2 linked regions of the Nitrobacter winogradskyi Nb-255 genome follow. The protein of the gene in region 2 binds, or shares a complex with, the protein of the main gene of each other region. Links are inferred from orthologs where the notes say so. Each region holds a gene or a part of one and is shown on either strand. Other genes may lie near its edges. The genes, in order: dnaG and NWI_RS10495.

What was found.
Region 1: the proteins of NWI_RS10495 (region 2) and dnaG are in contact, whole or in part, in a crystal structure (PDB 2R6A), measured with the Geobacillus stearothermophilus proteins. The link is inferred for Nitrobacter winogradskyi Nb-255 from one-to-one orthologs. Residues at the interface, in WP_033016901.1 of Geobacillus stearothermophilus: Ser13, Glu15, Ala16, Gln18, Glu91, Leu92, Asp94, Ala95, Val96, Pro97, Thr98, Ala99, Ala100, Asn101, Tyr104, Tyr105, Ile108; in WP_049624496.1 of Geobacillus stearothermophilus: Lys456, Leu457, Leu458, Pro459, Ala460, Asn463, Ala464, Leu467, Leu535, Leu536, Ile537, Ala538, Gln544, Glu545, Asp548, Tyr549, His552.

The regions. Positions count from the first base shown.
Region 1 is NC_007406.1:2,663,453-2,679,129, forward strand. Bases 132-3,092 are described here. They hold dnaG (DNA primase), read right to left. Parts: upstream 2,584-3,092; coding sequence 679-2,583; downstream 132-678. Other genes in these bases: NWI_RS12710 (chlorite dismutase family protein), read left to right, coding at 2,717-3,092. Outside these bases: more of NWI_RS12710, read left to right, coding at 3,093-3,268; NWI_RS12715 (N-formylglutamate amidohydrolase), read left to right, coding at 3,265-4,065; NWI_RS17110 (DUF3309 family protein), read right to left, coding at 4,254-4,418; NWI_RS12720 (GatB/YqeY domain-containing protein), read right to left, coding at 4,657-5,112; carA (glutamine-hydrolyzing carbamoyl-phosphate synthase small subunit), read left to right, coding at 5,266-6,456; NWI_RS12730 (Dps family protein), read right to left, coding at 6,541-7,077; NWI_RS12735 (class I SAM-dependent methyltransferase), read left to right, coding at 7,260-7,985; carB (carbamoyl-phosphate synthase large subunit), read left to right, coding at 9,050-12,514; transcription elongation factor GreA, read left to right, coding at 12,968-13,444; NWI_RS12765 (DoxX family protein), read left to right, coding at 13,611-14,009; NWI_RS12770 (Lrp/AsnC family transcriptional regulator), read right to left, coding at 14,027-14,506; NWI_RS12775 (hypothetical protein), read right to left, coding at 14,576-14,854; trxB (thioredoxin-disulfide reductase), read left to right, coding at 14,857-15,677. UniProt on the Escherichia coli protein: RNA polymerase that catalyzes the synthesis of short RNA molecules used as primers for DNA polymerase during DNA replication.
Region 2 is NC_007406.1:2,197,489-2,213,098, reverse strand. The notes cover bases 8,404-11,297. They hold NWI_RS10495 (replicative DNA helicase), read right to left. Parts: upstream 10,649-11,297; coding sequence 9,158-10,648; downstream 8,404-9,157. Other genes in these bases: NWI_RS10490 (SAM-dependent methyltransferase), read right to left, coding at 10,928-11,297; alr (alanine racemase), read right to left, coding at 8,404-9,090. Also shown: NWI_RS10540 (tetratricopeptide repeat protein), read left to right, coding at 1-116; NWI_RS10535 (hypothetical protein), read left to right, coding at 156-674; ribosome biogenesis GTPase Der, read left to right, coding at 788-2,155; NWI_RS17960 (hypothetical protein), read right to left, coding at 2,337-2,510; NWI_RS10525 (SDR family NAD(P)-dependent oxidoreductase), read right to left, coding at 2,657-3,409; NWI_RS10520 (GNAT family N-acetyltransferase), read left to right, coding at 3,459-3,992; purF (amidophosphoribosyltransferase), read right to left, coding at 4,021-5,535; NWI_RS10510 (CvpA family protein), read right to left, coding at 5,595-6,227; DNA repair protein RadA, read right to left, coding at 6,432-7,892; more of alr, read right to left, coding at 7,903-8,403; more of NWI_RS10490, read right to left, coding at 11,298-12,172; NWI_RS16490 (hypothetical protein), read left to right, coding at 12,512-13,789; DNA-processing protein DprA, read right to left, coding at 13,919-15,037; glycerol-3-phosphate 1-O-acyltransferase PlsY, read right to left, coding at 15,068-15,610. UniProt on the Escherichia coli protein: The main replicative DNA helicase, it participates in initiation and elongation during chromosome replication. Travels ahead of the DNA replisome, separating dsDNA into templates for DNA synthesis.

The sequences.
Region 1 (15,677 bases), 460 kb from region 2 along the record:
TTTCGAATGATCGTACCGCGTTGGACTACGTGTCGGATGACCTAGGATATTTTCGCTTCTGATTGAATCAGAAGCGAGTTCTAGATTATTGTTTTGACGCGTTTTCTTCACGCGAACCGGTATCCACTTCGCTCGAAAACGCTATAGCCTGCCAGCCCTTGACTTTCAATTAACCCTGTTTGCCGCCTAACCCCGGATTTGGCGAGTCTTTATCACAGTTCCGAGCGTCACCATCCCCGCATCATTTTGTTATTTCAAGGTTCCGCGCGACGCCCCATCCGCGCAGGCGGCGTTCCCTGACCGGCGGTTCGGCGAAATCCGGCTCCTGGAGTATTTCCTAAGTAAGAAGCGCGGCTGATGATACAAGCCGGTCCGCCGCAACTGCGACGAAAACGGCGCAGATGCTCGGCCTTTTGTTTCCCGCAGGCTCAAATGACGCCAAGCGGCTGCTTTTACTAAGTATTTCCAGTCTTTTCGCGGAGCGATGACCCGGTTTCGTGCGCCGGGAGCGTCGATCGCAAGGCACCAGCCAATTCGTGAGACGGCCGGATGAAGGCGACCCCATCCCGCGGCCCGATCAACGGTGGAAACGGAACTTGGCCCAGCGCCTGCCAAGGAGTGGTCATCCCCATAGCTCGCTCGCCATGAAAGTCGTCATGATCGGGTGTCCTGGGCTGCTCATGCGGCAAGATGCATCGTCCCCCCCTTGGGAGCCCAGACGCGAATGATGTCTTCCGCCCACTCCGATAAAGCCACTCCCTCGGCGCTGATGGCTTCCTGCTCGGCGTGACCTTCCCGAACCAGATTCAGCAGCCGCGCGACAGCCGTTTCGTCGCCCTCCCCGGCGTCGAGCCTGGCCCGCTCGATGTCCTCTTCCAGTTGATGCCAAAGCAGGATCCTGATGAAGTGGTCCAGGCACCCTGAGACAAAATCAGACGGCGGATCGTTCTTCAGGACCGGAAAGCGCTCGAACAGCCGGTGCCCGCGCGGTTTTCCCGCTCCCGCGTCTCCGTGAACGGTTTGCAGCGTTTCGTAAAATTCGTGATCCAGTCTCTCCCAGATCACCGAGACCGACAGCTTCGCTTCCGTCACCAACAACTGAAAAAGATGCGATAAAAATTGATCAAAGGCATCAGGAAACTGGAGGCGCAGAACGACATCCCGCTTATCCTCGAGCAATTCAGGATATTGGACCAGCATTCCGAGAAGCACCTTTTGCAGCCCCGAACGCTGATCCTCGCCGCGAATCCTGAGTTCGTTTCGAACAAATTTGGAGCCTGCTTCCTTCTGATTGCGGGACGGCCCTCGATTGACCTGCCAGAAAAGGTTGGCAAGCTGCATCCGTGACGTTCTGAAGAACGCCGTGTTGACGGCCGGATCCTGGATCGTCCGGACCAGAGCATAGAGCCTCTGCTCAAGCGCGGCCTGCTTGTCAGGCGTCCGCACGTCCTGACCATCGGTCTCGCGCTGCCAGAGCACATCCCAGAGCGGCAAGGAGCCCGACAGAACGTTTCGGAAAGCCTCGACCCCCTTTTCCCGGATCAGGTCGTCGGGGTCTTTCTGTTCGTCCATGAACACGAAGCGGAAGGTTTTTCCGACACGAAGCAAGGGCAGGATGCGGTCGATGGATCGATAAGCGGCAGCGACGCCCGCGCGATCGGAATCGAAGCAGACCACGGGCTCGGGAGACAGCCGCCACAAGGTGGCGATCTGCTCTTCCGTGAAAGCGGTGCCCATGGTGGCGACCACGGCCTTGATCCCCGCCTGATAGACCGCGATGGCGTCCATGTAGCCTTCGACGGCGACGACCGAATTGGCCTCGTGCGCCGGCTGGCGAGCGCGGTGAAAGTTGAAAACCACCGATCCCTTGTGAAAGATCGGGGTCTCCGGTGAATTCAGGTACTTGGGCTGAACGTCCTTCCTGAGGGCTCGCCCACCGAAACCTACGAGACGGCCGCGCTGGTCATGGATCGGAATCATGATCCGGTCGCGGAAGCGATCATAAGGAACGGGAATGTCGTCTCCGGCGATCAGCAGGCCGGCCTCGATCATGTCCGCGACCGGGACGCCTTTCGATCCCAGATATTCCTTCAATGCGAAGCGATCGGCGGTGGCGTAGCCGATCCGGAACTCGACGATGCTGGACGGGACGATGGCGCGGTCCGACAGGTAGCCGCGCGCCTGCGCTCCGACGCGCGAGGCAAGGTTCTGCTCGAAATATTTGGCCGCGAGTTCCATCACCTCGAACAGGGATTTCCGGCGCTGCTCCCGCTGCTCGTCCTCACGCGAGTTGCGCGGAAGCGGCAGCCCCGCCATCGCCGCAAGCCGCTCGACCGCTTCGGGAAAGGAAACGCCCTCTGTCTCCATCACGAAGTCAAAGATGTTGCCATGCTTGCCGGTGGAGAAGTCGTGATAGAACTGCTTCTGGTCGTTCACGGTGAACGAGGGCGTCTTTTCCTGCTGGAACGGCGACAGCCCCTTGAATTCGCGCCCTGCCCGCTTCAGCTTCACCCGCCGGCCGACAACTTCCGAAACCGGAAGGCGGGCCTTGACCTCATCAATAAAGCTGGGCGGAAACCTCATGCGCCGTCTCACTCAATCCAGGCGGCGGGTATAACTGCCTGCCGAATCAGCTAGGCACTTCATATTAATGTACTCTATATGTTCCGAGACATATCCCCTACTTCCGTAGTTGTCCACAGGCACCAGAAGTGAAATGACGTTCACAGTCTTCACCGGCGGCGACAGCGGCGCCTGGAGCATCCTGTCCGTCGCTCCCGTCATCGGCGAGAGCCTCATGGCGGCGTCTCATCTGGCGATCGCGCCAAGCCTGTCGCTGGGCGACACCTCCGCGACAACACCGTGGCAGCTTCGCGGCGTCGCCAGTCACGCGCGCTATGTCGAACGCGCCGAGAAGATTGCGCTAACCTCGGTGCAGGCCGGGCTGGGACGCAACGAGGCGACCCGCGCGGCGCTGATTCCCATCAGGAAGTCGGCCGCATGGTGGGAGATGACGCAGGATGAACGTCGAGCCATCTTCGAGGATAAGTCGCATCATATCGCCGCCAGTCTCAAATATCTGCCCGCCATCGCGCGACAGCTCTATCATTGCCGCGATATCGGCGAGCCCTTCGATTTCCTGACATGGTTCGAATACGCACCTGAACACGCCACGATGTTCGAAGATCTCGTCGGCGTCCTGCGCGCGACCGAAGAGTGGACTTATGTGGAGCGCGAGGTCGATATTCGATTGGCGCGCGCGATATGACAGCCCCTGATGCGCAGCCGGCCATCATCGCCCTGCATGAACCGCCCGTCATCGAGCGCAATGTCTCCGGCCTCTCGCCCTTCCTGTTCACCTGCGACCACTATGGGCGCCTGATTCCGGACGCGCTCGGCGATCTCGGTCTGCCGGAAAGCGAGCGGCGGCGGCATATCGCATGGGATATCGGAATCGCCGGCGTTGCCGAACGGCTTTCCGCGGCTCTGGGCGCGCATCTGATCGCGCAACGCTACTCGCGGCTGGTGATCGACTGCAATCGGCCGCCGCACGCCGCAAGTTCGATTCCGGCGCTCAGCGAAGCCACGGTCATTCCGGGAAACGAACGCCTTTCGCAAAGCGAAGCTGACGCGAGGCGGCACGCGATCTTTGAGCCCTATCATCGCCGGATCAAGGAGAGGATCGACGAGCGGCTGGCCAGGAGCCGTCCCACTATTCTGGTTTCGCTGCACAGCTTCACGCCGGTTTACGCCGGGGTCGCACGGCCGTGGCATGTCGGCACGCTGTATCACCGCAGCACGGAGTTGCCGCCGCTATTGCTTTCGCTGCTGCGCGCCGAGGGCGACCTCGTGGTCGGCGACAATGAACCCTATGCGGTGAGTGATTTAACCGACTACACCATTCCGGTGCATGGCGAGGCGCGCGGACTGATGAACAGCGGCATCGAAATCCGGCAAGATCTGATCGGTGACGACGCCGGGCAAGTTGCATGGGCGGATCGGCTGGCGCGCGCTCTGCGCGAGGTCGAGGCGACGCTGATCGCCTCGCAATCATCTTGTGCCTAAAAGTTCAGTCCGTTTTCGTTACCGTCTGAGGCTGATTCAACCACGTTGAATTCAGTCTCAGACGGAGTTCTCCTCGATTTTCGAAGCCGGTTGTCGTGGTCCCGTTATAGCGTTTTCGAGCGAAGTGGATGACCTGTTCGCGTGAAGAAGTAGAGCTTCGCTTCTGATTCATCAGGAGCGAGAGGGCTCTAGATACGTCCCATCAGGATCAGGATCAGGAGGATGACGATCACCAGCCCGAGGCCGCCGCCGCCGTAATAGCCCGTTCCGTAAAACGGCCCCCCGCCGACGCCGCTGAATCCGCCCAGCAACGCGATAATGAGAATGATCAGAATGATTGTGCCGATGCTCATCTCGTTCCTCGCTTAAGTTCAGTCGTCCATGAAAATGGCGAGGAGGATGATCAACGGAATCGGAATTCCCCGATAGTCAAAGCAAAGTCCGCGTCCGAAGCCCGTCCGCCTCCTGTTTACTGAGGCGATAACGCAAGCGCTCGCGCGTCGTTCCCGTGCAGGAACCGAGGTATTTCTTCGGGGGACTGGAACTCATTCAGTTGTGGACAGGATTGCAGGAACCGCGTCCGGGGTGAAGCTAACCCGTCAGCGCGGCCTTCACTACGCCGCTGGCCTTGCCGAAATCCATCTGACCGGCGTATCTGGCTTTCAGCGCGCCGATCACCTTGCCCATGTCCTTGATGCCGCTCGCGCCGGTGTCGGCAATGATGGCGGCGACGGCCGCCTTTACGTCTTCGTCGGACATCTGCTTCGGCAGATAGGTCGAAATGACGGCGATCTCGGCGCGCTCCTGCGCCGCCAGCTCCTCGCGGCCGCCCTTTTCGTAAAGCTCCACCGACTCCTGCCGCTGCTTGATCATCTTCTGCAACAGGCCGAGCAGGTCGCCGTCCGAGAGCGGCGGTTTGCCCTGCCCGCGCGCCTCGATATCGGCGTTCTTGATGGTGGAGTTGACCATGCGCAGCGTGGACAGCCTGCGCTCGTCCCTGGCCTTCATCGCCTCCTTGACGGCGTTGTTGATGTCATCGCGCAGCATCGGAAAGCCTCCCCCTAGCGGTGCCGGACACCGCCAAATCACGCATCGTTACGTTGCGTCGTTACGTTGCGTCGAAAGCAGATGTAGGCCGCGCCGGGGCGCGAGACAACCGGCGTTTGACGCGGTGCGGGAGGGGAGCTATGTCATGCGCTCATGACCTCATCGGAAAACGCTTCAGCCTGGCCGGACCTCAAGCCGACGGCGCTTCTCGTGCTGGCCGACGGCACCGTCATCGAGGGCTTCGGCCTCGGAGCCGAGGGTCAGGCGGTCGGGGAAGTCTGCTTCAACACCGCGATGACCGGCTACCAGGAAATCCTCACCGATCCCTCCTATGCCGGGCAGCTCATCACCTTCACTTTCCCGCATATCGGCAACGTCGGCACCAACGACGAGGACATCGAAACGGTGAACATGGCGGCGACGCCGGGCGCGCGCGGCGTCATCCTGCGCAGCGCTATCACCTCGCCCTCGAACTACCGCGCGGCCAGGCACCTCGATGCGTGGCTGAGGGCGCGCGGCATCATCGGCATCTCGGGCATCGACACCCGCGCGCTGACCGCGCTGATCCGCACCAAAGGCATGCCCAACGCGGTGATCGCCCACGCGAAGGACGGGCATTTCGACCTTTATGGATTGAAAAAGGAGGCGCGCGAGTGGCCCGGCCTCGAGGGCATGGATCTCGTGCCGATGGTGACATCGAGCCAGCGCTACACCTGGGACGAGACGCCGTGGGAGTGGGACAAAGGCTTCGGCCGGCAGGACAGGCCCGAGTTCAACGTCGTCGCCGTCGACTACGGCATCAAGCGCAACATCCTGCGCCTGCTCGCCGGCGAAGGCTGCAAGATCACCGTGGTGCCGGCGGCCACGTCGGCGGAAGACATCCTGGCGATGAAGCCGGACGGCATATTCCTGTCGAACGGCCCCGGCGACCCGGCGGAGACCGGCAAGTACGCCGTGCCGATGATCCGCAAGGTGATCGAGTCGGGCACGCCGACCTTCGGCATCTGCCTGGGTCACCAGATGCTCGGCCTCGCCGTGGGCGCGAAAACCAAAAAAATGCATCAAGGTCACCACGGCGCCAATCATCCGGTCAGGAATGAGACCACCGGCAAGGTGGAGATCACCTCCATGAATCACGGTTTCGCGGTGGACGAGACCACGCTGCCGAAGGGCGCGAAACAAACCCACGTATCGCTGTTCGACGGCTCCAATTGCGGCATTGAACTCGAAGGCAGGCCGGTGTTCTCCGTCCAATATCATCCGGAGGCCTCGCCGGGACCGCGCGACTCGCATTATCTGTTCAGGCGCTTCGCGGACCTGATGCGCGAGAACAAGCGGGCCTGAGAGCGGCCCAGAGCAGGTTTGCTTAGACGGAATCAGCACCCGCCATGCCCGGCTTTATGCTGGCCATGACTGATCCCAGAAGCGTCACGCCTCGTTGTCGCCTTCCTGCCGACTGGCCTCGAACAGGAACCAGACGCGCCGCTCGGTCGCGTCGATGAAATTCTCGATCAGGCTTGCGGTCGCAACGTCCTCGTACTTGTCGCAGATATCATGGGCCTTGCGCATGGCCGCGGCGACTTTCTTGTTGTCGTTCATCAGTTCGCGCAGCATTTCCCGCGGCGGCACAAAACTCTCGTCGTTGTCTTCCAGGGTCTGAAGCTTGGCGATCTGGCCGATCGAGCGCAACGTGGTGCCGCCGATCTTGCGAACCCGCTCCGCGATCTCATCGGTCGTGCCGAATATCTGTTCCGATTGCTCGTCGAGCAGCAGATGGTAGTCGCGGAAATGGCGGCCGCTGACATGCCAATGGAAGTTCTTGGTCTTCAGGTAAAGCGCGAAGGTGTCGGCGAGGATCGTGTTCATGGCCGTCGAAATCTTGCTGACGCCTTCCTCGGAAAGATCGGTCGGCGTGTCGAGCTCCGGGTTCACTTTCCGCAAGGCGGAACTTTTGGCTTGGGTCACGATGCACACTCCTGCTATGAAAAACCGCTACAAGCTGACGTCACAAGCTGACGATGGGACAATTCCGCTGCGCGGCCGAAAGCCCGTTTCGACCTCGGAAAACGCGCTCCACGACAAGTTCGCTAACGCCTGATTCCGCGAGCGGTTCCGGGCGTGGAACACAAAGGTTGCCTGGGCCGTCCATGGATGACTGGATCGCTTTTTACGACTCCGCCCACACCATCTACGTCAGCAAGCTGCATCGCGACGCTCATTTCCGGACCATCGCCCGGAACATCGTCAGCTATATTCCTTCGCGGGATTCCGTCGTCCTCGACTATGCTTGCGGCGAGGCGCTTTCCGCGGAAACGGTGGCCGATGCGTGCGGCCGGCTGATTCTCACGGAGCCCGCGCCCGGCGTTCGCGGCCGGCTGGTGACGAGGTTCACGCCCAACACAAAAATCGATGTGCGCTCGCTGGATGAACTCAGACACATGGATGAGGAATCCATTGATCTGGCGGTGATGAACTCGGTCGCGCAATATATGACGCCGGACGAACTCGATGCCGGCTTCGCCGTCGTCCGCCGCTTGCTCAAGCCGACCGGCCTGCTGGTGCTGGGCGATATCCCGCAGCCGCACATCGGGTTGGCCGGCGACGTGATCGCACTGCTTGGCTTCGCGGCAAAGCATGGCTTCGTGAAGGACGCCCTGCGCGGGCTGGTCCGCACGGCGATGTCCGATTACCCGCAGCTCCGCCTAAGGATCGGGCTGCAACGCTACAGCGAGGCCGAGATGCTGGCCAAGCTCGCCGCCGCAGGAATGACGGCGATCCGGGCGCCGGTCAATATCGGCCACAACGCTTCGCGAATGACGTTCCTCGCCGGGAGGCCCGTCAAGGCCGACCGCGGCGCGACCGCCGCGCGATAGACGTGCCCAGAGCATTTTCGCTTCTGATTGAATCAGAAGCGAAGCTCTGGATTGTAGTTCTGACGCGTTTTTTTCACGCGAACCGGTGTCCACTTCGCTCGAAAACGCTATAGCCGGGATTAACGTTAAGCCACGGTAAGACTCGCCGCCAGACGATTATTGCAGAATATTACTGGCGGCCCGGTGGCGGAAGTTCGACGCGGGAGCTGTGCAAAGCTTTTTATCCTGGTTCAAGTCCAGGCTGGGCCTCCAACTTTTCTTCACGGTTCATGAAAATCCGACGTGCCCCCCGGCCAGGGCATGTTTCTCCGCGACGGGAAAAAGCCCCGACCGCGCGCTTCAAGTTCTTACTTACCAGCGATGCCCGTGCCGATGATGCAGACGGTGGCGGGGACGCCATAACGGTGATGCCTGTAAAATCGCGGCGCACCAGGGCCGAGTTCTCGGCCCGGCGTAGCCGCCGCGGCTCCGCGTTTCCTAACGCGACGCGAGGGCGAGCGCGCCTTCCGGGAAATCCGCGCCAACGCCAAACCCGATCCAATCAGGCCAGATCCAATCAATGGGGAATGCGCGCTCCCGGCACGCGTTTGCGGCCGTGAGGAATGGAGCGGATTCGATGAATCGAACATCGGTCTGCGACCTGGAAGCCGCTGCTTTGCCACTAAGCTAAATCCGCGCAGGGGCTCATTAGCATATCACCACCCCTCATGCGCCTGAAACCCGTGATTAACCTTACAATGCACGATCACTCCCTTTAGCGGTACCCTGAGCTTTCCGGTTTCAACGGACCGCAATAGCCGGTTGATCGGCAGCCTGAAGGTCTTTTCCGCCTTCGAAATCTGGTCTATAGCGTTTTCGAGCGAAGTGGATGACCTGTTCGCGTGAAGAAAACGCGTCAAATCAAGCTCTGAGAGCCTCGCTTCTGATTCCATCAGAAACAAAAAGGCTGTAAAGACACCTCGCGCGCGAAGATCGCGCTCTTGTTCAAGGGACGCGCGGCTCGCGCGTCCTTTTTTTGTGCCCGATTTTCACCCTTTTGTGCCGATCTTCACCCCTGGAACTTGATGCCTAAACGCACCGACATTTCGACCATTCTCATCATCGGCGCCGGTCCGATCGTCATCGGACAGGCCTGTGAGTTCGACTATTCCGGCACCCAGGCGGTAAAGGCGCTCAAGGAAGAGGGTTACAGGGTTGTCCTGGTCAACTCCAACCCCGCCACGATCATGACCGACCCCGACCTGGCGGACGCCACCTATATCGAGCCGATCACCCCGGAAATCGTCGGTAAGATCATCGAAAAGGAGCGTCACGTCGTTCCCGGCGGTTTCGCGCTGCTGCCGACCATGGGCGGCCAGACCGCGCTGAACTGCGCGCTATCGTTGCGCCGGCAGGGTACGCTGGAGGATTTCGACGTCGAAATGATCGGCGCGACGGCGGACGCCATCGACAAGGCGGAAGACCGGCAACTGTTCCGCGAGGCCATGACCAGGATCGGCCTGGAGACGCCGAAATCGCGGCTTGCCAATGCGTCCGCGATGAAAAAGGCCGATCGCGACGCCTACCTAGCCGAGAAGGAAAAACTCTCGGGCGACGCGCTGGCCGAACTCGAGCGGCAATGGACGCTTGGCGAGGGCGAGCGGCGCAAGCGCTACCAGCAGCAGGCGATGGCCGAAGCGCTGATGGCGCTGTCCGAGATCGGCCTGCCGGCGATCATTCGCCCCTCCTTCACCATGGGGGGCACGGGCGGCGGCATCGCCTATACGCGCGACGAATTCCTCGACATCATCGAACGCGGCCTGGATGCCTCGCCGACCAACGAAGTGCTGATCGAAGAAAGCGTGCTCGGCTGGAAAGAGTACGAGATGGAGGTTGTCCGCGACAAGAAGGACAACTGCATCATCATCTGCTCGATCGAGAATCTCGATCCGATGGGCGTGCACACCGGCGACTCCATCACGGTGGCGCCGGCGCTGACGCTGACCGACAAGGAATACCAGGTCATGCGCGACGCCTCGCTGGCGGTGTTGCGCGAGATCGGCGTCGAGACCGGCGGCTCCAACGTGCAGTTCGGCGTCGATCCTGTCAGCGGACGCATGGTCATCATCGAGATGAACCCGCGGGTGTCGCGATCCTCGGCGCTGGCGTCAAAGGCGACCGGCTTCCCCATCGCCAAGGTCGCGGCGAAACTCGCGGTCGGCTACACGCTCGACGAGATCGCCAACGACATCACCGGCGGCGCGACGCCGGCATCGTTCGAACCCAGCATCGACTACGTCGTCACCAAGATTCCGCGTTTCGCGTTCGAGAAGTTTCCCGGCGCCTCGACCACGCTCACCACCTCGATGAAATCGGTCGGCGAAGTGATGGCGATCGGTCGCACGTTTCAGGAAAGCCTCCAGAAGGCGCTGCGCGGACTGGAGATCGGCCTCACCGGCCTCGATGAAATCGATATCGATGGCATGGGCAGGGGCGACGACAAGAACGCCATCCGCGCCGCGCTGGGCACGCCGACCCCTAGCCGCCTGCTGCAACTCGCGCAGGCGATGCGGCTCGGCTGGACCGACGAGGAAATCTTCAGCTCCTGCAAGATCGACCCCTGGTTCCTCGCCGAACTGCGCGGCATCGTCGAGATGGAGAACAAGGTCCGCTCCCACGGCCTGCCGGGTAACGCCTTCGGGATGCGTACGCTCAAGGCGATGGGTTTCTCGGACGCGCGGCTCGCGGTGCTCTCCGGCAGGACCGAGGCGGAAGTCAAAGCGCTTCGCCGCACCCTCGGCGTGCGCCCGGTCTACAAGCGCATCGACACCTGCGCGGCGGAATTCGCCTCGCCGACCGCTTACATGTACTCAACCTATGAAGCGCCGTTCGCGGGCGAGGCTGCCGACGAAAGCGCACCGTCGGACAAGACGAAGGTCGTTATCCTCGGCGGCGGCCCCAATCGCATCGGCCAGGGAATCGAGTTCGACTATTGCTGCTGCCATGCCTGCTTCGCACTGTCGGACGCTGGCTTCGAGACCATCATGGTCAACTGCAACCCCGAAACGGTCTCGACCGACTACGATACCGCCGACCGGCTCTACTTCGAACCGCTGACGGCCGAGGACGTGCTGGAGATCATCGACACCGAGCGGCAGAACGGCACGTTGCACGGCGTGATCGTGCAGTTCGGCGGCCAGACGCCGTTGAAACTTGCCCACGCCCTGGAAGCGGCCGATGTGCCGATCCTCGGCACTTCGCCCGAGGCCATCGACCTCGCGGAAGACCGCGACCGGTTCAAGCGCATTCTAGACCGGCTCAAACTGAAGCAGCCGAAGAACGGCATCGCCTATTCGGTGGAGCAGGCGCGACTGGTGGCCGCCGATCTCGGCCTGCCGCTGGTGGTGCGCCCTTCCTATGTGCTGGGCGGCCGCGCCATGCAGATCATCCGCGAGGAAAGCCAGCTCGGTGACTATCTGCTCGAAACCCTGCCCGAACTGGTGCCGGCCGACGTCAAGGCCCGCTATCCGAACGACAAGACCGGCCAGATCAACACCGTGCTCGGCACCAACCCGCTGCTGTTCGATCGCTATCTCTCCGACGCCACGGAGATCGACGTCGATTGCCTCGGCGACGGCAAGGACACTTACGTCGTCGGCATCATGGAGCATATCGAGGAGGCCGGCATCCACTCCGGCGACTCCGCCTGCTCGCTGCCGCCGCGTTCGCTCGACGCGGCCACGATCGCCGAACTGGAGCGGCAGACCCGCGAACTCGCGCTCGGTCTTGATGTCGTTGGCTTGATGAACGTGCAATACGCCATCAAGGACGGCGAGATCTACGTGCTGGAAGTCAATCCCCGCGCCTCGCGCACGGTGCCGTTCGTCGCCAAGGTGATCGGCCTTCCCGTCGCCAAGATCGCGGCGCGGATCATGGCCGGCGAGAAGCTCGCGGGCTTCGAGCTCAAGCCGCAACGGCTCGATCATGTCGGCGTCAAGGAATCCGTCTTCCCCTTCGCGCGCTTTCCGGGCGTCGACACCGTGCTCGGCCCGGAAATGAAATCGACCGGCGAGGTGATGGGCATCGACCGCTCCTTCGAGATCGCCTTCGCCAAGAGCCAGCTTGGCGGCGGCACGCATCTCCCGCGCAAGGGCACGGTGTTCGTCTCGGTCCGAGAGACCGACAAGATGCGCATCCTCGCGACGGTGAAGCTGCTGGCGTCTGTCGGCTTCAGGGTGATTGCGACGTCGGGAACACAACGCTACCTGACCGACAGCGGCGTTTCGGCCGAAAAGATCAACAAGGTTCTGGAGGGCCGCCCGCACATCGTGGACGCCATCACCAACGGCGAGGTGCAACTGGTGTTCAACACCACCGACGGGCCCCAGGCGCTGGCTGACAGCCGCTCGCTGCGGCGCGCCGCCCTCTTGCATAAAGTGCCGTACTACACCACTCTTTCGGGAGCCGTCGCCGCCGCGCAGGGTATCCGCGCCTATCTGGGCGGAGATCTTGAGGTGCGCACCTTGCAGAGTTATTTTTCCGAGACATAGTGTAAGGCTTCAATCGGGCCTGATCGGCCCATAATCGGTCTGTGGGAACCCTGACGAAGCGGAACCTGCCGGCTGCGGAGATTTTTTTGCCCGGCCGAGGCCGGTCGGTTACTGTAGCGGTCGAGACGGACGCTCATTGCGCATAGCGTTTTCGAGCGAAGTGGAAACCGGTTCGCGTGAAGAAAACGCGCCAAACAATCCAGAGCTTTCGCTTCTGATTAAATCAGCAGCGAAGCCCTCTGGGACGAGCCTGAAGCGATCTTCTGAGATCGCACTGGAATCTATAGAGTTTCGAACGCCCTTGATTCCGGATTCACACCAAAGAAGCCGCAAAGATAGGCGAGCGTCGGAATCGAATGTGAGGCGAATGCGGATTTCGCGGGCCGGACTCCGGACGGAAAGCCGCTTCGCGCAACGCGGCAGCGCTGCCGATGAAGCGAAGGACGAAGTGAGATGGTCGAGAAGGTTCCGATGACCCGAGGCGGGCACGCCGCCCTCGCAGACGAACTGAAGAAGCGCCAGTCGGTGGACCGGCCGCGCATCATCGAGCAAATCGCCGAGGCGCGAGCGCATGGCGACCTTTCGGAGAATGCGGAATATCACGCCGCGAAAGAAGAGCAGTCGCACAATGAGGGCCGCATCGCCGAGCTCGAGGACAAGCTGGCGCGCGCCGACATCATCGACGTCAGCAAGCTTTCCGGCGACACCATCAAGTTCGGCGCCACCGTCACGCTGATCGACGAGGACACCGACAAGAAGGCGGTGTGGCAGATCGTCGGCGAGGCCGAAGCCGACGCCAAGCAGGGCCGCATTTCAATCACCTCGCCGCTGGCGCGCGCCCTGATCGGCAAGAAGAAAGGCTCCTCCGTCGAAGTGGTCGCGCCCGGCGGCGCCAAGGCCTATGAGATCGCGAAGGTCGAATGGCGATAGCGCAGGATTGATTATGGTCTCCGCGCTGTTGTCGCGAATCCTAGCGGATTCCTAATGTTCCGAGTCCGGAACAATTCGACGGCGTAGGTGTTAGATATCGCCGGCCCTCGCCAGCGCGTGGCCGGCGCCGTTTTTCTGCGATGCCGCCAATCGGGGGAGCCACGTCATGGATCAAGTTTTCACCAAATGGCAGCCGATCGTCCTCAGTCTGCTTCGGTTCATGAGCGGACTTCTGCTCATGCAGCACGGCACCGCCAAGCTCCTGGGATTTCCGTCGCTGCCGATGTTCGCGGATCTTCAGGTGGCGTCGCTGGTCGGGGTTGCCGGAATCATCGAACTGGTCGGCGGCGGGCTGCTGGTCGTCGGATTGTTCACGCGGGCCGCGGCGTTCATTACATCAGGCATGACGGCGGTCGCCTATTTCCTGGTCCATGCCCCCAAGACCTTCATGCCCATCGCCAATGGCGGTGAACTGGCGGCGCTGTATTGTTTTGTTTTCTTCTACCTGGTGTTCGCCGGCGGTGGCCCGATCAGCCTCGATAAGGTGCTTTTCAACAGGAGTTGAAACCGATCCGGCCTTGTTCAGCCCGGCATCTTCAGCTCCAAGGGCACCGCAGGGGCGTATTTGGAACTGTGAAGCACCAGCGAGGTCCGCACGTTCCGTACATGCGGCGCCGCGGTGAGATGCGCGACGAAATCCTGAAATGTGGCCATGTCGGGCGCCACGCATTTCAGGATGAAGTCCACCTCGCCCGACAGCATCCAGCACTCACGCACGAGCGGCTCACCGCGCACGAACTCCTCGAACGCGCGCAAGTCGGCATCCGCCTGACTGGACAGATGCACCGATGCAAAAACCGTAACCTCGAAACCGAGCCGCTGCGGATCGAGCAGCCCGCGGTATCCCTGAATATAGCCCTCTTCCTCCAGCGTCCGGACCCGGCGCAGGCACGGCGGCGGCGAAATGCCGACCCGTTTCGCCAGTTCGACGTTGGTGATCCGGCCATCGGCCTGAATCTCGCTGAGGATTTTAAGGTCGATCTGGTCCAGACTCTTCGTCACGCCATCCAAATCCCGGCAGCCGGCCCATTGCATCCCCGGCAAGCCCCTCATTAACGCAGGTCGGGTGGCCTACGCAATTTTATTACGCCAATCCGCGCTTTCGCCTTTATAGCGTTTTCGAGCGAAGTGGATACCGCGGTTCGCGTGAAGAAAACGCGGCAGGTTCTTTTCCGAAAACCGGTCTCCACTTTCGGGATCATGCTGCGGAGGAATTTTTCCGGCGGAGGGTTGCATTTTTCGCATGGCGAGGCAGATATGCATAACGTCATTCAGACGCTCCATGTCATCGCTTCCCTGCCGCCCGTTCGCCATGCGGCCGGAGGCCGATTTCCACCAGAGGTCCGCCATCCATGCCTGCCCCCATCCACGCCAAGGTTGTCATCATCGGCTCCGGTCCGGCGGGCTATACGGCGGCGATCTACGCGGCGCGCGCCATGCTGGAGCCAGTGCTGATCCAGGGTATCCAGCCGGGCGGCCAGCTCACCATCACCACCGACGTTGAAAATTACCCCGGCTTCGCCGACGTGATCCAGGGGCCGTGGCTGATGGAGCAGATGGAGAAGCAGGCGGCGCATGTCGGCACCCGGATCGTAACCGACACGGTGAATTCTCTGGATGTGTCGCAACGGCCGTTCCGCCTGACCTGCGACAGCGGCGAGGTTTATCTTGCCGAAACCGTGATTCTCGCCACGGGCGCGCAGGCGCGCTGGCTGGGGTTGCCATCCGAGGACACATTCAAGGGATTCGGTGTCTCTGCGTGCGCGACCTGCGACGGCTTCTTCTATCGCGGTAAAAACGTGATCGTGATCGGCGGCGGCAACACAGCCGTCGAGGAAGCGCTCTTCCTGACCAATTTTGCCTCGCAGGTCACCCTTGTGCATCGCCGCGATCACTTCCGCGCCGAACGCATCCTGCAGGATCGCGCCTTCAAGCATCCCAAGATCAAGGTGATCTGGGACAGCGCCATCGATGAAATCTGCGGCAGCGAGGATCCGCCCAAGGTCACCCATGTGCGGCTGAAGAACGTCAAGAGCGGCGAACTCACCGAGGTCGAGGCCGATGGCGTATTCATTGCGATCGGCCACGCGCCGGCGACCGAACTGGTGACAGGCAAGGTCAAGCTGAAGCCATCAGGCTACGTCGAAGTCGCGCCGAACTCGACGGCGACGTC
Region 2 (15,610 bases):
CCACGGCTGCGCGGAAATGGCTTGATATGATCAGCGAGGATAGCCAGACGCCGTCCAGTTTGCGCGGTCGCGCCGAAGCCTTGCAAGCCTTGCTGCCGCCGGTTGCGAAGAGCTGAACAGGCGTGCCGAACTCAAGTTTGAACGAGAAACCGTCGATGCGCCGCTCGGAACGTCTGTTGACTGCCGCCGTTCTGATCTCGCTGTGCGGCATGCTGGCCGGTTGCGGTGGTGGCGGTCTGAACAATTGGGATCCGACCGATATGTTCAACTTCCTCGACACCAAGAAGAAGATGCCGGGCAACCGCCAGCCGGTTTTCCCGGATGGTGTTCCGGGTATCGAGCAGGGTGTGCCGAAGGATCTCTACAAGAGTGATGCCGGGCTTCAGCAGGAGCAGGCCGTGGCGGCGCCGGCGCCGCCCGATGAATCAGAGCAGGCGCGGCGACAGGGCGCGGCGGAGGGCTCGTCTCGTCGCGCCGCGGCGGCCGATTCCCGCACAGCCGCTGCACCCCGCAAGCCCAAGCGTCTCGTTCATCGCCGGGCGACGTCCCTGCCAAAGGAAGAAGCTCCCCCAGCGCAGCAGGCCGCGCCGCCGCCGCCCGCCGCGCAACAGTCCGAGCCGGCTGCGGCGCCGCCTTTCCCGGCTCCGCTGCCCAGCGGCAGCTTCTCGCGCTGACAGCGGTATCGGTGCTGCTGAAACACTGGTATTGAGACGCCGCCCTTGAGCATTATCCGGCTAACCGGATTTCACTTCGCTCGAAAACGCTATAGCGCGGGTGCGGAGCGTCGATGTCTTTTACCATTGCTATCATAGGCCGTCCGAACGTCGGAAAATCGACGCTGTTCAACCGTCTGGTCGGGCAGAAGCTGGCGTTGGTTGACGACGAGCCGGGCGTGACGCGCGATCGCCGCGAGGGGCAGGCGCGTCTCGGCGATCTCGATTTCACGGTGATCGACACCGCCGGCCTCGACGAGGGACCGCGCGGCTCTCTGACGGCGCGCATGCAGGAGCAGACCGAGGCCGCGATTGCAGCTGCCGATGCGCTGATGTTCGTATTCGATGCGCGCGCGGGCCTCACGCCGACGGATCGCTCATTCGCGGATTTCGCGCGCCGCGCCGACAAGCCGGTCGTGCTCGTCGCCAACAAGAGCGAGGGCAGGCACGGGGACGCCGGTGCGCTGGAATCCTACGCGCTCGGGCTCGGCGATCCGGTCGGCGTATCCGCGGAACACGATGAAGGCATGAGCGATCTTTATGATGCCTTGCGCTCGGTGATGCCGGAGCCGGCGGAAGAGGTCGACGAGGAGGAGATCGTCGAGCCCGATATGTCGCGGCCGATCCGCGTGGCCATTGTCGGGCGGCCCAACGCGGGCAAATCGACCGTGATCAATTATCTGCTCAGCGAGGAGCGGCTGCTGACGAGTCCGGAAGCCGGCACGACGCGGGACTCGATCTCGGTCGAGCTTAACTGGAAGGGACGCGATTTCCGCATCTTCGACACCGCCGGATTGCGGCGCAGGTCGCGGATCGAGGCAAAGCTCGAGAAATTGTCGGTGGCGGATACGTTGCGCGCCGTCAGGTTCGCCGAAGCCGTCGTGTTGATGATGGATGCGCAGAACAGGTTCGAGGAGCAGGATCTCCGCATCGCCGATTTGATCGAGCGCGAAGGCCGCGCGCTCGTGATTGCCGTGAATAAATGGGACTTGATGAAGGGCGGTTCGGCGCGGATCGCCTCGCTGCGCAACGATGTCGATCACTGGCTGCCTCAAATCAGGGGTGCTCCGGTGGTCGCGATTTCTGGCCTGACAGGAGAGGGAATTGATAGGCTGATGATCGCGATCCAAACCGCCTATGCCGTATGGAATCGCCGTGTCGCAACGGCGTTGCTCAATCGCTGGTTTCAGCAGGCGGTCGCAGCCAGTCCGCCGCCCGCGGTCTCCGGTCGTCGGCTGAAGCTCAACTACGCAACGCAGACCAAGGCGCGTCCGCCGAGCTTTGTGGTGTTTTGTTCGCGGGCGGATGCCGTTCCGGAATCTTATCTGCGCTATCTGGTCAACAGCTTGCGTGAGACCTTTGATCTGGCAGGCACGCCGATCCGGATCACGCTTCGCGAAAAAGCCAATCCGTTCGCGCATAAGCGCAAGCGCAAGTCATAGAGCATGATCCGATCAAGTTGAATCGGACCATGCTCTAGAAATGGTTGTCTGGTCGCATTTTCTTGCGGCGAACCGGTATCCAACTTCGCCGGAAAATGCTCTAGCGGCGCGGACTGGTAGCCATCGGTGTGCAGAATTGAGATGTTCAGACGTCAGATGTGTGACTTGGACCGGATGCCGGTCAGCGAGTTTGGGGAGGCTGCGCACGCCGCATCAGCTGGGTTCTGTAGTTCACCAGCAAGTCGGCGGCCAGTTCGGCCGGAGTTCGGCGATCATCGCCGACGTTTTCCCTGAATAGCGAATTCTTGAAGGCAAAAGCGCGGATCACGCGTTCCACTATGGCTTGCATCATCACTCCCGAACCGATTGAACCATCTGAAGCCCTTCACCCCTGGTAGGATACAGCGAACTCCAGATGTTGTTTCGACGCGTTTTTCGCGCGCGCCGGTATCCACATCACTCGGAAACGATAATATCTCCGCGAAGGTTCCCGAACTCTTGTTAGAGGTTCGAAACCGGTCGGTCGCGAGAGTCTGTCAGTCTTCGGCTCTTGTAGTCGTACAGTTTTCCGGTCTCGCTCCAGGAGGGCAGGCACATCGGGATGATGAGTTCGGCAATTTGTTCGGGTGTGTCCAGCGTCATGGGATCCTCGCCCGGAAACACGATGGCGCGCAGCCGGGTCCGGACCGGCCCGGGATCGAACAGGTTGACCCGCATTCCGGTCGTCGCGGTTTCGCTCGCCCAGCATCGCACCAGCGTATCCAGCGCGGCCTTCGAGGCCGCGTAGGGCCCGCGATAGGCGTTGGCCTTGCCGGCGGCGCCGGAGGTGACGAACACCGCGCGTCCGGCGTCCGACTGCCGCAGCAACGGCTCCATGCAGCGGATCAACTGAAAATTCGCGGTGACATTGATCGCCATCACGTCCTGCCATGGTTTCATCTCGATGTGGCCGAGCGGCGAGGACGGACCGGCGATACCGGCGTTGCCGACGAGAATATCGAGCTTGCCGTGGCGCTCGTTCAATGCGGCGCCGAGCCGGGCGATCCCGTCGAAGTCGGAGAGATTGAGCGGCACCAGCGTCGCGCTGCCGCCGCCGTCGCGGATGTCGTCGTCAAGCTCTTCGAGTCCGCCCTGCGTGCGAGCCACGGCGATCACATGCGCGCCGGCTTTTGCAAGCGCGCGCGCCGTGGCGTAGCCGATTCCGCGCGAAGCTCCGGTCACGAGCGCGACGCGGGAAGTGAGCGGTTTTGTCATGACAGGGGTGCTTCGTGCTAGGGGTGACGAGAACGGAGGTTTGCGCCTTATGCCTGAATTATCCGCCGAGGCCAAAGGCCAATGGCGGCCGATGTCGTCAGCCGACCTGCCACGGGTCATGGCAATCGCGGGTCAAGTTCATCCGGCGTTTCCGGAGGACGGGGAGATTTTCGCCGAGCGGCTCCGGCTCTACGCGGGCGGTTGCCTCGTCTGCCGCGCGGGCAGCGATATCGGCGGCTATGTCATCAGCCACCCGTGGCGGGCGCTGGATCCTCCGGCGTTGAATTCAAGGCTCGGCGAGTTGCCCGGCGACCCCGAGACATACTACCTCCATGACCTCGCATTGCTGCCCCAACTGCGCGCCACCGGCGCGGCGTCATTGGCGGTTTCGCAGGCGCTCGCGCGCGCCGGCAGCGAAAAGCTCGCGACCGTTTCGCTGGTCGCCGTCAATGGCTCCGCGGGTTTCTGGAGGCGACACGGCTTCCGCGCAATCCCGCTCGACGCGATCGGTGCCGATTCCACGCTCGCGCGGAAGCTGCGCGGTTACAGCAAAGCGGCGGCGTTCATGGTCCGGCAGCTTTGACCGCAGGTCGTCCGTGGAGCGTTTCCGCTCAGCTGGCTTCCGCGAGCAACGACAACTGATGAGGCTGCGGTTCGACGTCGGTATGGTCGGTAAGGCTGGTCGGATAGGCGCCCGTAAAGCAATGGTCGGCGTATTTCGGATGCGCGGGATCGCGGCCGGGTTCGCCCATAGCGCGGTACATGCCGTCGATGGAGAGGAAGGCCAGCGAATCCGCGCCGATCATCTCACGCATCTCTTCGAGGCTGTGGGTCGCGGCCAACAGCCCGTTCCGGTCGGGCAGGTCGATGCCGTAGTAATCGGGATGAATGATCGGAGGCGAGGCGAGGCGGAAATGCACCTCCGTAGCCCCGGCATCGCGCATCATGCGGACGATCTTTCTCGAAGTCGTGCCGCGCACCAGCGAGTCGTCGATCAGGATGATGCGTTTGCCGGCGATCGCGGCGCGGTTGGCGGAATGTTTCATCCGGACGCCGAGTTCGCGAACGCTTTGGGCGGGCTGAATGAATGTGCGGCCGACATAGTGATTTCTGATGATGCCTAGTTCGTAGGGCACCCCGGAGAAACGACTGTAGCCAAGGGCGGCCGGCACGCCGGAATCGGGCACCGGCACGACGACATCGACATCGACATGGCTTTCGCGGGCCAGTTGCGCGCCGAACGCCTTGCGGACTTCATAGACCGAACGGCCTGCGACGATCGAATCCGGCCGTGAAAAATAGATATACTCGAAGATGCACGGCCTGGGCGGCATCGGAGGAAAGGGCTTGTGAATTTCGGTTTGAATGACGTCATCCTTGCGGTGAAACACGATGACTTCGCCGGGCTCGATGTCACGGACATACTTGGCGCCGATGATGTCGAGCGCACAGGTTTCCGAGGCAAGGATCGGGCAACCGTCGAGTTCGCCGAGCACGAGCGGACGGATGCCTCGCGGATCGCGCGCTCCGACCAGCTTCTTGTTGGTCAGCGACACCAGCGCATAAGCGCCCTCAATGGCCCGGAGCGCTTCGATATAGCGCTCTATGAAACGACCGCGCCTCGACTGCGCGACCAGATGAAGGATGGCCTCGGTATCGGAGGTCGATTGCATCAAGGCGCCACGGCCCACCAGCTCGCGGCGCAGCGTCAGTCCGTTGGTGAGGTTGCCGTTGTGGGCGACGGCGAAGCCGCCGGCGTGAAGTTCTGCGAACAGCGGCTGCACGTTGCGCAGGATGGTGCCGCCGGTGGTGGAATAACGGGTGTGGCCGACAGCGGCGCTGCCGGGAAGACGTTCAATCACCTCGCGGCGGGAGAAGGCGTCGCCGACAAGCCCGAGCCGGCGTTCGGAGTGGAAGCGGTGGCCGTCGAAGGTCACGATTCCCGCTGCTTCCTGGCCGCGGTGCTGGAGAGCATGAAGGCCGAGCGCGGTGATCGCCGCGGCTTCCGGATGGCCGAAAATGCCGAACACGCCGCACTCCTCGCGCAGCGTGTCGCCGTCAAGATCAAAATCAGTGTCGGGATCGTTGGGGGAGGCGTCGCTGGAAAGGCTCTGCTGACAATCCATTGCGCCTCGCTTTTCGGCGGCACCTGAGTAAGACGTGAACGTCAAGTCCGCGCTCCCAACTAATGTTCCGCCGGTTTGCCGTCGATCAGCTTTTGCAGGCTGTCCCGGGCAGGTTTGGAATAGCCATCGGAACCCGGAGACTCAGCAGGTTCCGAATCCGGTTGCTCCACTTCGGGCTTATTCTTCTTGAGTTTGTTTAAGATGGTGTTCTCTGGATCGTCCGGCAAGAGCGACTGTAGCCAGGTGCCGGTGGAGTTGAGCACCGTGAGCGATTTCGCCCCCGTGACCCAGTCCGGCCGCTGCTTGTCCGGAACCAGCCAGGTGAAGAACAGGAAAGCGACGACGACGATGAGCAGTCCCCGCGCAAGCCCGAACAGGAAACCAAGGGTGCGGTCGAGCGCGCCGATCCTCGAATCGAGAACCATGTCCGAGATGCGTGTCGTGAGGATGGAAATGACAATCAGGGTGCCGATGAAAACGCCGCCGATCACGGCCGCCGCGGCGATCGTGTCGTTGTTGAAGTAATTCTTCGCGAACGGCAGGAGCTTCTGGAATGAGTAAAGGGTGGCCAGCGCGGCGATGCCCCATGAGGCGATCGACAGGATTTCGCGCATGAAGCCGCGAATCATCGCCAGCAGGCCCGAAATCAGCATCACGCCGAGCAGAACGAGGTCGAGGATTGTTATCGGCATCGGCTGGTCAGGTCCGCTCGTAAATCTCGAAAACCGCGAATCGTCGTTTGATTACCTGCCTGGGCAGGCTATCGTACGATACATCCGCAGTATTATTCGAGCATGATCTTTTCCGAAAACCGGTTTCCACTTTTCGGGATCATGCTCTAGCCTTGCGGCTGGCGCGGGATGTATAGCGGCGGCAGGCCGCAACGTCACGCCGCTTTAGCCTCCCTGACGACGGTTTTGGCCGGGTGTGGCATTTTTCTCCGGGTCCGTGCGCTTGCCAGGGCTGCCAGGGCGGGCCTGACCGCGCGCGGCGATATCCGCCACCAGCGTGGTCAATCCGGCGACCGCATCGAGGGAAAGACCGGCATCGCCGCCGATATCTCCACGGGCCGATTCCGGCAGCACGGCACGTCCGAATCCGAGCTTGGCGGCTTCCTTGAGCCGCGCGGTGGTTTGCGCCACCGGCCTGACCGCGCCGGATAGCGAAATCTCGCCGAAATAGACCGCGTCGGTCGGGAGCTGGGCGTTTGTCAGCGATGACACCAGCGCCGCGGCCGCGGCAAGATCGGCGGCCGGCTCGTTGATGCGCAGACCGCCCGCTACATTGAAATAAACGTCGTGTCCCGAAAGCTTGACCCCGCAATGCGCTTCGAGAACCGCCAGCACCATCGATAGCCGGCTCGAATCCCAGCCGACGACCGCGCGTCGCGGCGTGCCGAGCGAGGTCGGCGCCACCAGCGCCTGTAATTCCACCAGCACCGGCCTTGTGCCCTCGATGCCCGCGAATACCGCCGTGCCCGGACTGCCGAGGTCGCGCTCCGACAGGAAGAGTTCGGACGGGTTGGAGACCTCGCGCAGGCCCAGTCCCGTCATCTCGAAGACGCCGATCTCGTCGGTGGGACCGAACCGGTTCTTCACCGCTCGCAGAATACGAAATTGCTGCGAGCCTTCACCTTCGAACGACAGCACGGCGTCGACCATGTGCTCGACCACGCGGGGGCCGGCGATCTGGCCGTCCTTGGTGACATGGCCCACCAGGATCAGGGCCGCCCCGGATTTTTTGGCGAAACGAATGAGCGCCTGCGCCGAGGCGCGAACCTGCGTGACCGTTCCCGGCGCGGATTCCACCGTGTCGGTCCACATGGTCTGGATCGAGTCGATCACCACGAGACGCGGCACCGTGCCTTCGGACAGGGTGGCGACGATATCCTCAACCGAGGTTTCCGCCGCCAGTTGCACCGGCGCGTCGGCAAGCCCAAGGCGCTCGGCGCGCAATCGCACCTGCGCGACCGCTTCCTCGCCCGAGATATAGACCGCGCGATGGCCGGAGCGCGCCAAAAGGCTCGTCGCTTGCGTAAGGAGGGTCGATTTGCCAATTCCCGGATCGCCGCCGACCAGAAGGACGGAGCCGCGCACGAAGCCGCCGCCGGTCACGCGATCAAGTTCGGCCATGCCGGAGGAGAGGCGCGGCGCGTCCTGCGTCTTGCCCGTCAGCGTCTCCAGCGTGAACAGCCGGCCCTTGCGCCTGGAACGCACGCTGACCGGCATCGTCGTCGCGCCGGTGATATCCTCCTCGGCCAGCGTATTCCATTCGCCGCAGCCGTCACACTTTCCCTGCCAGCGGTTATAGGCCGCGCCGCAGTTCTGGCAGACGAAGGAGAGGGCGGATTTAGCCATTGATCGGGTGTCAGGTTCGAGGCTCGGCCGGGCCGCCTTTATAGATCCGGTGGTAGCGGCCGCCGAGGCTGGTGAGTACCTCGTAACCAATGGTGCCGAAATGGTGGGCAAGTTCGTCCACGGTGATGCCCTCGCCGATCAGCGTCGCCAGATGACCACGCCGGACTCCGGCATGGGCCGGCAGGTCGGTGATGTCGACCGCCAGCAGGTCCATGGAAATTCGGCCCGCCACCGGGCATCGCGTTCCGGCGACAACGACCTCGGCTCCGCGCGTGCCGTCATTGCTACCGCCGGCGCGGAAATAGCCGTCGGCGTATCCCGCCGAGACGACGGCAAGCCGCGTCGGCCGCCGCGCGGTCCAGGTCGCGCCGTAGCCGACGCTTTCGCCTCTGTCGATCGAGCGGGTCTGGATGATCCGTGCCTTCAATTCGATGACCGGCTGCATCGGATTGGCGGCTTCCGGCGTGGGGTTGACGCCATAGAGCGCGGCGCCCGGACGCACCAGGTCGAACTGATACTGGGCCCCGAGAAAAATGCCGGACGAGTTCGCCAATGAGGCCGGAACCCCGGAAAACTGCCTGGCGATCTCCCGAAACGCCGCGACCTGACTAGCGTTGAGCGGATGGTGGAGGCTTTCCGCGCAGGCCAGGTGACTCATCACCAGCGTGACACCATGATCGCCGGCATTGATCCTTGGAAGGATGCCTTGCGCCTCATCCAGGGTGAGACCCAGGCGGTTCATTCCGGTGTCGATGTGGATGGCCGCGCCACCCGCCCAGCCGGTGCGCCGGCAAAATACGTCCCATTCCGCAAGTTCATTGAGATCGCCGATCACGGGCCGGCAATTGATTGTCGCGAAGGCGTCACCGCAATTCTGAAAGAATCCGTCCAGTACATAGATGTCGGCGGTGGAAGCGGCGGCGCGAACCACCCGCGCCTCATCGAGCGTGGCGACAAAAAACGTCCTGCATCCGGCGGCGCTCAGCGCGCGCGCCACGGGCCGGGCGCCACAGCCGTAAGCGTCAGCCTTGATCACCCCCGCGCACTCGGCGGGCACGGCGGTTTTTTCCAGCTTGCGCCAGTTGGCGACGATAGCGTCGAGATCGACCGTGAGGGTGCCGATTGCCGCGGCTGCCGCAATAGCCGCGCCGGCATCGGCCGGCTCGCCGCTCACTTTAGAATCGGGCACGAGATTCATGCTACATGCTACGCCCGGCTGCACGGCGGTTCAACCGCGCGAGCGGTCTGCCTGGAAGGTCTGTAAGCTAGATCCGCTCCGGCAGGTGGCCTTCATGTGCGAGATCGCTGAAGCGCGTGAACTGTCCCTCGAACTGCAGTTCGACGGTGCCGGTCGGCCCGTGACGCTGCTTGCCGATGATGACTTCGGCCTTGCCGTGCACCAGCGACATATCGAGCTGCCATTTCTCGTGCTCCGGCGTGCCCGCGCGCGGCTCCTTGTTCTGGAGATAGTATTCCTCCCGGAAGACGAACATCACGACATCGGCGTCCTGCTCGATCGAACCGGATTCGCGAAGGTCTGAAAGTTGCGGGCGCTTGTCGTCACGGCTTTCGACCTGACGCGACAGTTGCGACAGCGCGAGGATCGGAACGTTCAGTTCTTTCGCCAATGCTTTCAGGCTGGTTGTGATCTCGGTGACTTCCTGCACGCGGTTGTCGCTGCGCTTGCCGCTGCCCAGCAGAAGCTGGATGTAGTCGACGATCAGCACGTCGAGCCCCTTCTGGCGCTTCAGGCGGCGGGCGCGCGCCGTCAACTGCGAAATCGACAGGCCGCCGGTCTCGTCGACGAAGAGCGGCAGGTGCTCCAGCTCGATGGTGTGATCGCGGATCTTCTCGAAGTCGCTTTCGGTGATGCCGCCGCGTCGGATATTGCTGGAAGCGATGCTGGTCTGCTCGGCGAGAATACGCGTCGCCAGTTGCTCGGCCGACATTTCGCAGGAGAAGAAGCCAACGATCCCGCCATTGACGGTCTTCATCGTGCCGTCGGGCTGAAGCTCCGCCTGATAGGCCTTGGCGATGTTGTAGGCGATGTTGGTGGCGAGCGCCGTCTTGCCCATGCCCGGCCGTCCCGCCACGATGATCAGATCGGACGGCTGCAACCCTCCCATTCGCGAGTCGAGGTCACGCAATCCCGTCGCGATGCCGGACAGCTTCCCGTCGCGGCGATAGGCGTTGGCCGCCATGTCGAGCGCGGTCTTCATCGCCTGGGAAAATTTCTGGAAGCCGCCTTCATAGCCGCCGGATTCGGCGAGTTCGTAGAGCCGGCGCTCGGCATCCTCAATCTGCGCCTTGGGCGCGAAATCGACCGGCGCGTCATAGGCGACGTTGACCATGTCCTCGCCGATGTGGATCAGGTCGCGGCGCAGCGCCTGCTCATAGATCGTGCGTCCGTAGTGCAGGGCGTTGATGATCGTGGTGGCTTCCGCCGCCAGCCGGGCGAGGTACTGGCTTGCGGTCATTCCGCCGATGTCGGTGTCAGCGGGAATGAAGGTCTTGACCGTGACGGGCGTCGCGATCTTGCCGCTGCGGATCAGGCTGCCCGCGGTCTCGAAGATGGTCCGATGCACCGGGTAGAAGAAGTGCTTCGGCTCGAGGAAATCGGACACCCTGTAGAATGCGTCGTTGTTGACGAGAATGGCGCCGAGAAGGTCGCGCTCCGCTTCGAGATTATGCGGCGGGGTGCGATAGGCTGGCGTCGTCGCATCAGGCGCAAGCTTCAGGATGTTCGAATCAGCCATGGCTTTCGGATTCTGACCTTTATCATTTGCGGGATACGAGCCCCGCTATTTTTGCGGGATACGGCCCCGCTATATTTGCGGGATATGGGCCCCGCATAAAGCGCCGCGCCGGCGGACGGCGGAAGCAAGGTCATGCCCCTTATGCCCGATTCCCACATGACCTTAAATGAAACTCGAGTCGATAACGCAACGAACTTGACTGCCGGCTGAACCTTCTCCGCGACTCATTGTCGAGCCGCGATGCAGGAAGCATAAGCTGCTGTTGATCATGCATCATTCTCACGCGATTTGAAGCCGGGGCCGGTGTTTTTGCTCCAGACCGCGCAGCTTTGCTTCCCCGCGCTGGATGTAGTCGCGCGTTACAGGCACGATGCCTTGCCGTTTCGTGATCTGAATCTGGAAATTCATCAGATTCTGCTTCCGGAACGACATTTCCGATGCCGCCAGATAAAATTCCCACATCCGCGCGAACCGCTCGTCATATAGCCGCACCGCTTCCTCGCGTCGCGCCATGAAGCGCTCCCGCCATGCCTTCAGCGTTTCCGCATAGTGCAGACGCAGGACTTCGATGTCGCAGACCAGCAGTCCGGCGCCTTCGATGGCCGGCAGGACTTCCGACAGCGCGGGGATGTAGCCGCCGGGGAAGATGTATTTCGCGATCCAGGGATTGGTGATGCCCGGACCTTCCGAACGGCCGATCGAATGCAGCAGCATGACGCCGTCAGGTTCGAGCAGCCCGGCGCAGCGCTTGAAAAAGGTATCGTAGTGGTCGACGCCGACGTGCTCGAACATTCCGACGGATACGATGCGATCGAACGGTCCGGGAATGTCGCGATAATCCTGGAGCAGAAACTTCGCCGACCGCGTCAGCTTTTTCTCCACCGCGCGGGCGTTGGACACCTGAAACTGTTCAGTTGATAGCGTAATGCCGGTGAGGTTGGCCCCGGTCATTTCAGCGAGATACAGGCCGAGGCCGCCCCAGCCCGAACCTATATCAAGGACGCTGTGATCGCGTTCGAGCAGAAGCTTGGCGGCGATATGCCGTTTCTTTGCAAGCTGGGCGTCGTCCAGCGTCGTGTCGGGGGTTTCAAAATACGCGCAACTGTATTGTTGGTCCGCATCGAGGAACAGCGAATAAAGCCTGCCGTCGAGGTCATAATGGCGCGCGACGTTATCCCTTGACCGCCCGCGTGGGTTGAACTGCTGGATGTTGCGGACGAGATAGCGGAGCCACCACTGCAACTTCCCCCAGCGGGGCATGACGTCGGGCTGGTCGAGGATTACCGTCAGGAGGTCCGCGATTGATCCCCGTTCGATCAGCAACGTGCCGTCGGTATAGGTCTCGCCGAAGGACATTTCAGGATCGAGCAGAAGCTGGCGCGCGACTTCGCTCGTCGTCAGCCGCACCCGAACAGGTTCGCCGGTGCCGTCGCCGCAGGTAAAGGTCAGGCCGCTCGCGGTTACGAATGTGATCGAGCCGCGCCGGACAAACTGGTTCAGAAAAAACCGTAATACACGGTCCATCGAAACCACCATCAACACGAGGACGCGCGCTAGAGCATGATCCCGAAAAGTGGAAACCGGCTTTCGGATGAGATCATGCTCAAACAAAAGTTAAGCGACGTGTCTGGTTCAACGCAGTTGAAAAAGACTCTGGCCGCCGTAACTCCGGGAATGGTGTCCAAGTTCCATGAGAATGTAGTGTCGCATGGTCGGCTTCACCAGTGCTCTGACCGCAACGTCGATATCCGAAATGAAGATGCGATGTACTCTGCGTCTATCTCGGCGCTTCCATTCGCGGCGTAATGAGCTAAAACGTGGCCGCTGCGATGGCAGCGCAGTTTCCGCACCCGGAGGATGAGAATGTCGAGCCGAGCGCTCAGCCTAGCGACGGTGATGCTCGTGACCGTTGTTTTCGCGGCAGGTGGCGCGGGAGCGAAAAATCTCGACGCGGGAAAATCGGCTGCCCAGATTTTCTCCGGGAACTGCGCAGCCTGCCACAAAGGGGCTCGGGGACTGCTCAGGACGGTGCCTCCCGGATCGCTGCCGGGATTTTTGCGTCAGCATTACACCACCGGCCCCGACATGGCCGGGATGTTGAGTGCTTATTTGATCTCCAACGGCGCGACCGATCAGCGCCGTCGCGTCGAGCCGCCGAAGTCACATCCGGGTGATCTGAGAACGGAACCAAGACAGACGGAACGACAGGGCAGGAAACCGCTTCCGCAGGCGACTCAGCCTCCTGAGGCTGCCGCGCCGCAGAACGAGGCTCAGGGGAGCAGGGACCGGCGGACGCCCGCGAACAAGAGAAAGCCCGGCAAGCAGAGCCCGGAAGAGGCGGCGAAAGCCGGTGCGGCGGGGCAGGGCGCGTCTCCGTCCGACGCCGCTGCGAAGCCCGAGACGGCGAAGACCGAACCGTCCGGCGCGACGCCGCCCAAGGAAAACGAAGCCGTCAAGGAAGAAGCAGCTCAGGGAAAAACCGCCAAGGGAGCAGCTTCCAACGCAGGGCCCGCCAAGGAAGATGCGGCCGAAGACAAGGCGGCGAAGGACGAAGCGCCAAAACAGGAATCCGCCAAGGACGAAGCCGACGGGAAACAGTCTGCTTCGGGGCGGGCCGCAAATCCGAAGGCGGTCGATTCCGAGACGCCGAAACCTGATTCTGCGTCATCCGCGAGTGACAAACCCGGCGTCGGCAAAGACGGAACAGCCGACAAACCTGAAACAGAAAAATCCAATGCGGCGGGAAGCGACAAGCCCGACGCCACGCCGGCCGATGCCGCGACTTCCGGTGAACCGAAAACCGTGCCTCTACGTGCCGATCCCGTTCCCGCGGTGACGCCCGCGCCGAAACCTGATCCTGCTCCATCCGGGAATGACAAGCCCGACATTGGCAAGGACGGAGCCGAGGGCAAACCCGGCGTTGATAAATCCGAAGCCGGAAAGTCCGGCGCGGCGGGAAGCGGCAAGCCCGACAGCATCCCGGCCGACGCTCCGACCTCGGGCGAACCGAAAGCCGCGCCGCTTCGCGCCGACCCCATTCCAGCGGTGACGCCCGCACCGAAGGCCGGCGAGGGCAACACTCCGCCGTCGACGGAGCCCGCCGCTTCGTCGCCCACGCCGCCACCGGCTCCCGACCGGTAGCCGCCTTCGAGGCTCTCAGGTTTTGATTTGACGCGTTTTCTTCACGCGAACAGGTGCCCACTTCGCTTGAAAACGCTCTGCTTGATCGCTGCAACTTCGAATCGGAGCGGACAGCCCGTCAGATCGCGGTCACATCATTGATACCAGGCCGCCGCCATGGCGCTCCAGCCGTCCGGCCAGTTCCAGTTCAAGCAGGACCGTGCGCACGACGGCCGGCGGGGCATTCGCCATCCGAATCAGATCGTCAAGTCCGATCGGCGCCGGACCGAGCAAGGCGATGATCCGCGCACGGTCGCTTGCGGCGGGCTCTTCGGTCCAGGGCTCGCCGGGCTCCGGTTCTTCGGCGGGCAGATCAACCGGCCGTCTTATAATCGGCCGGACAGCATTAATGACGTCGGCTGCCTCGGTGATCAGCGTCGCGCCCTGCTTGATGAGATCATTGGTGCCGGTGGCGCGCGGATCGAGCGGTGAGCCCGGCACGGCGAAAACCTCGCGGCCCTGCTCGGCGGCCATGCGGGCGGTGATCAGAGAGCCGGAACGATGCGCCGCCTCGACCACGACAACGCCGATCGCGGCGCCCGAGATCAGGCGGTTGCGCCGCGGGAAATCGCGGGCCCGCGGGACATGCCCCATCGGCATCTCAGAAATCGCGCCGCCGCTTTCCAATACGGCTGCCAGCAGATCCTCATGTTCCAATGGATAGATGCGGTCGTGGCCACCGGCAAGCACCGCGACGGTGCCGCGCGCCACGCTGGCGCGATGCGCCGCCTGATCGATGCCGCGCGCCAGCCCCGATACGATGACGAAACCGGTATCACCGAGATCATGCGCCAGCGTTTGCGCGAACTTGTGACCGGCGCCCGATGCGTTGCGTGAACCGACGATGGCGATCATGGGACGCTCCATGACATCGAGGTTGCCGCGCGCGCCAAGCAGCGGCGGGGCGTCGTCGATCGTTGCAAGGTGCGGGGGATAGCCGGCCTCTCCCGGCGCCAGCAGGCTGACGCCGATCCGCCGCGCGGCCGCCAGTTCGTTCCGCGCCTCGGCTTCCGTGCAAAGCCGGCTGGGGCGGGAAGCGCCGCCACGCCGCGCCAGATCGGGTAGGCGGACGAGCGCCTCGCTGGCGCTGCCGAAGTGGTTCACGAGCGAACGAAAGGTTCGCGGCCCGACATTATCGGACCGGATCAGCCGCAGCCAGTCGGTCCGCTGCGCTTCGCTCAGCCGTCTGTCTGGATCCCGGATGTTCACGCCGCCCCCTCAGCCGGATACCGACGCGTTTTACGCTTTCGCGCCGATCCTGCCTTCGCTTCCGGCAAAAAGGCGCCGGATGTTTTCGCGGTGCTTGAACCATAACAGCACGGTCAGCACCGCAAACAGCAACGCGAATTGTGGATGCCCGAAACCCCACAACAGCAATGGCGTTGTGAGGCTGGCGAGTAGCGCCGACAGCGATGAGTAGCGCGTCGTGAAGGCGACGAGCAGCCAGATCGCGCAAAAGGCCAGCGCCGCCGGCCAGAACAGGCCGAGCAGCACGCCGATATATGTCGCAACGCCCTTGCCGCCGCGGAACTTGAGCCACACCGGAAACAGATGGCCGAGGAATGCCCCAAGCGTCGCAGCCATCGCAGCGCCCGGTCCGGAGAGGAGCAATGCGATCACGACGGCGGCCGTGCCTTTCAGCATATCGCCCAGAAGCGTCGCCGCCGCGAGCCCCCTGCGTCCGGTACGAAGAACGTTGGTCGCGCCGATATTGCCCGAACCGATCGAGCGCAAATCCTGTGTGCCCGCGATCCGCGTCAGGATCATACCGAACGGGATGGA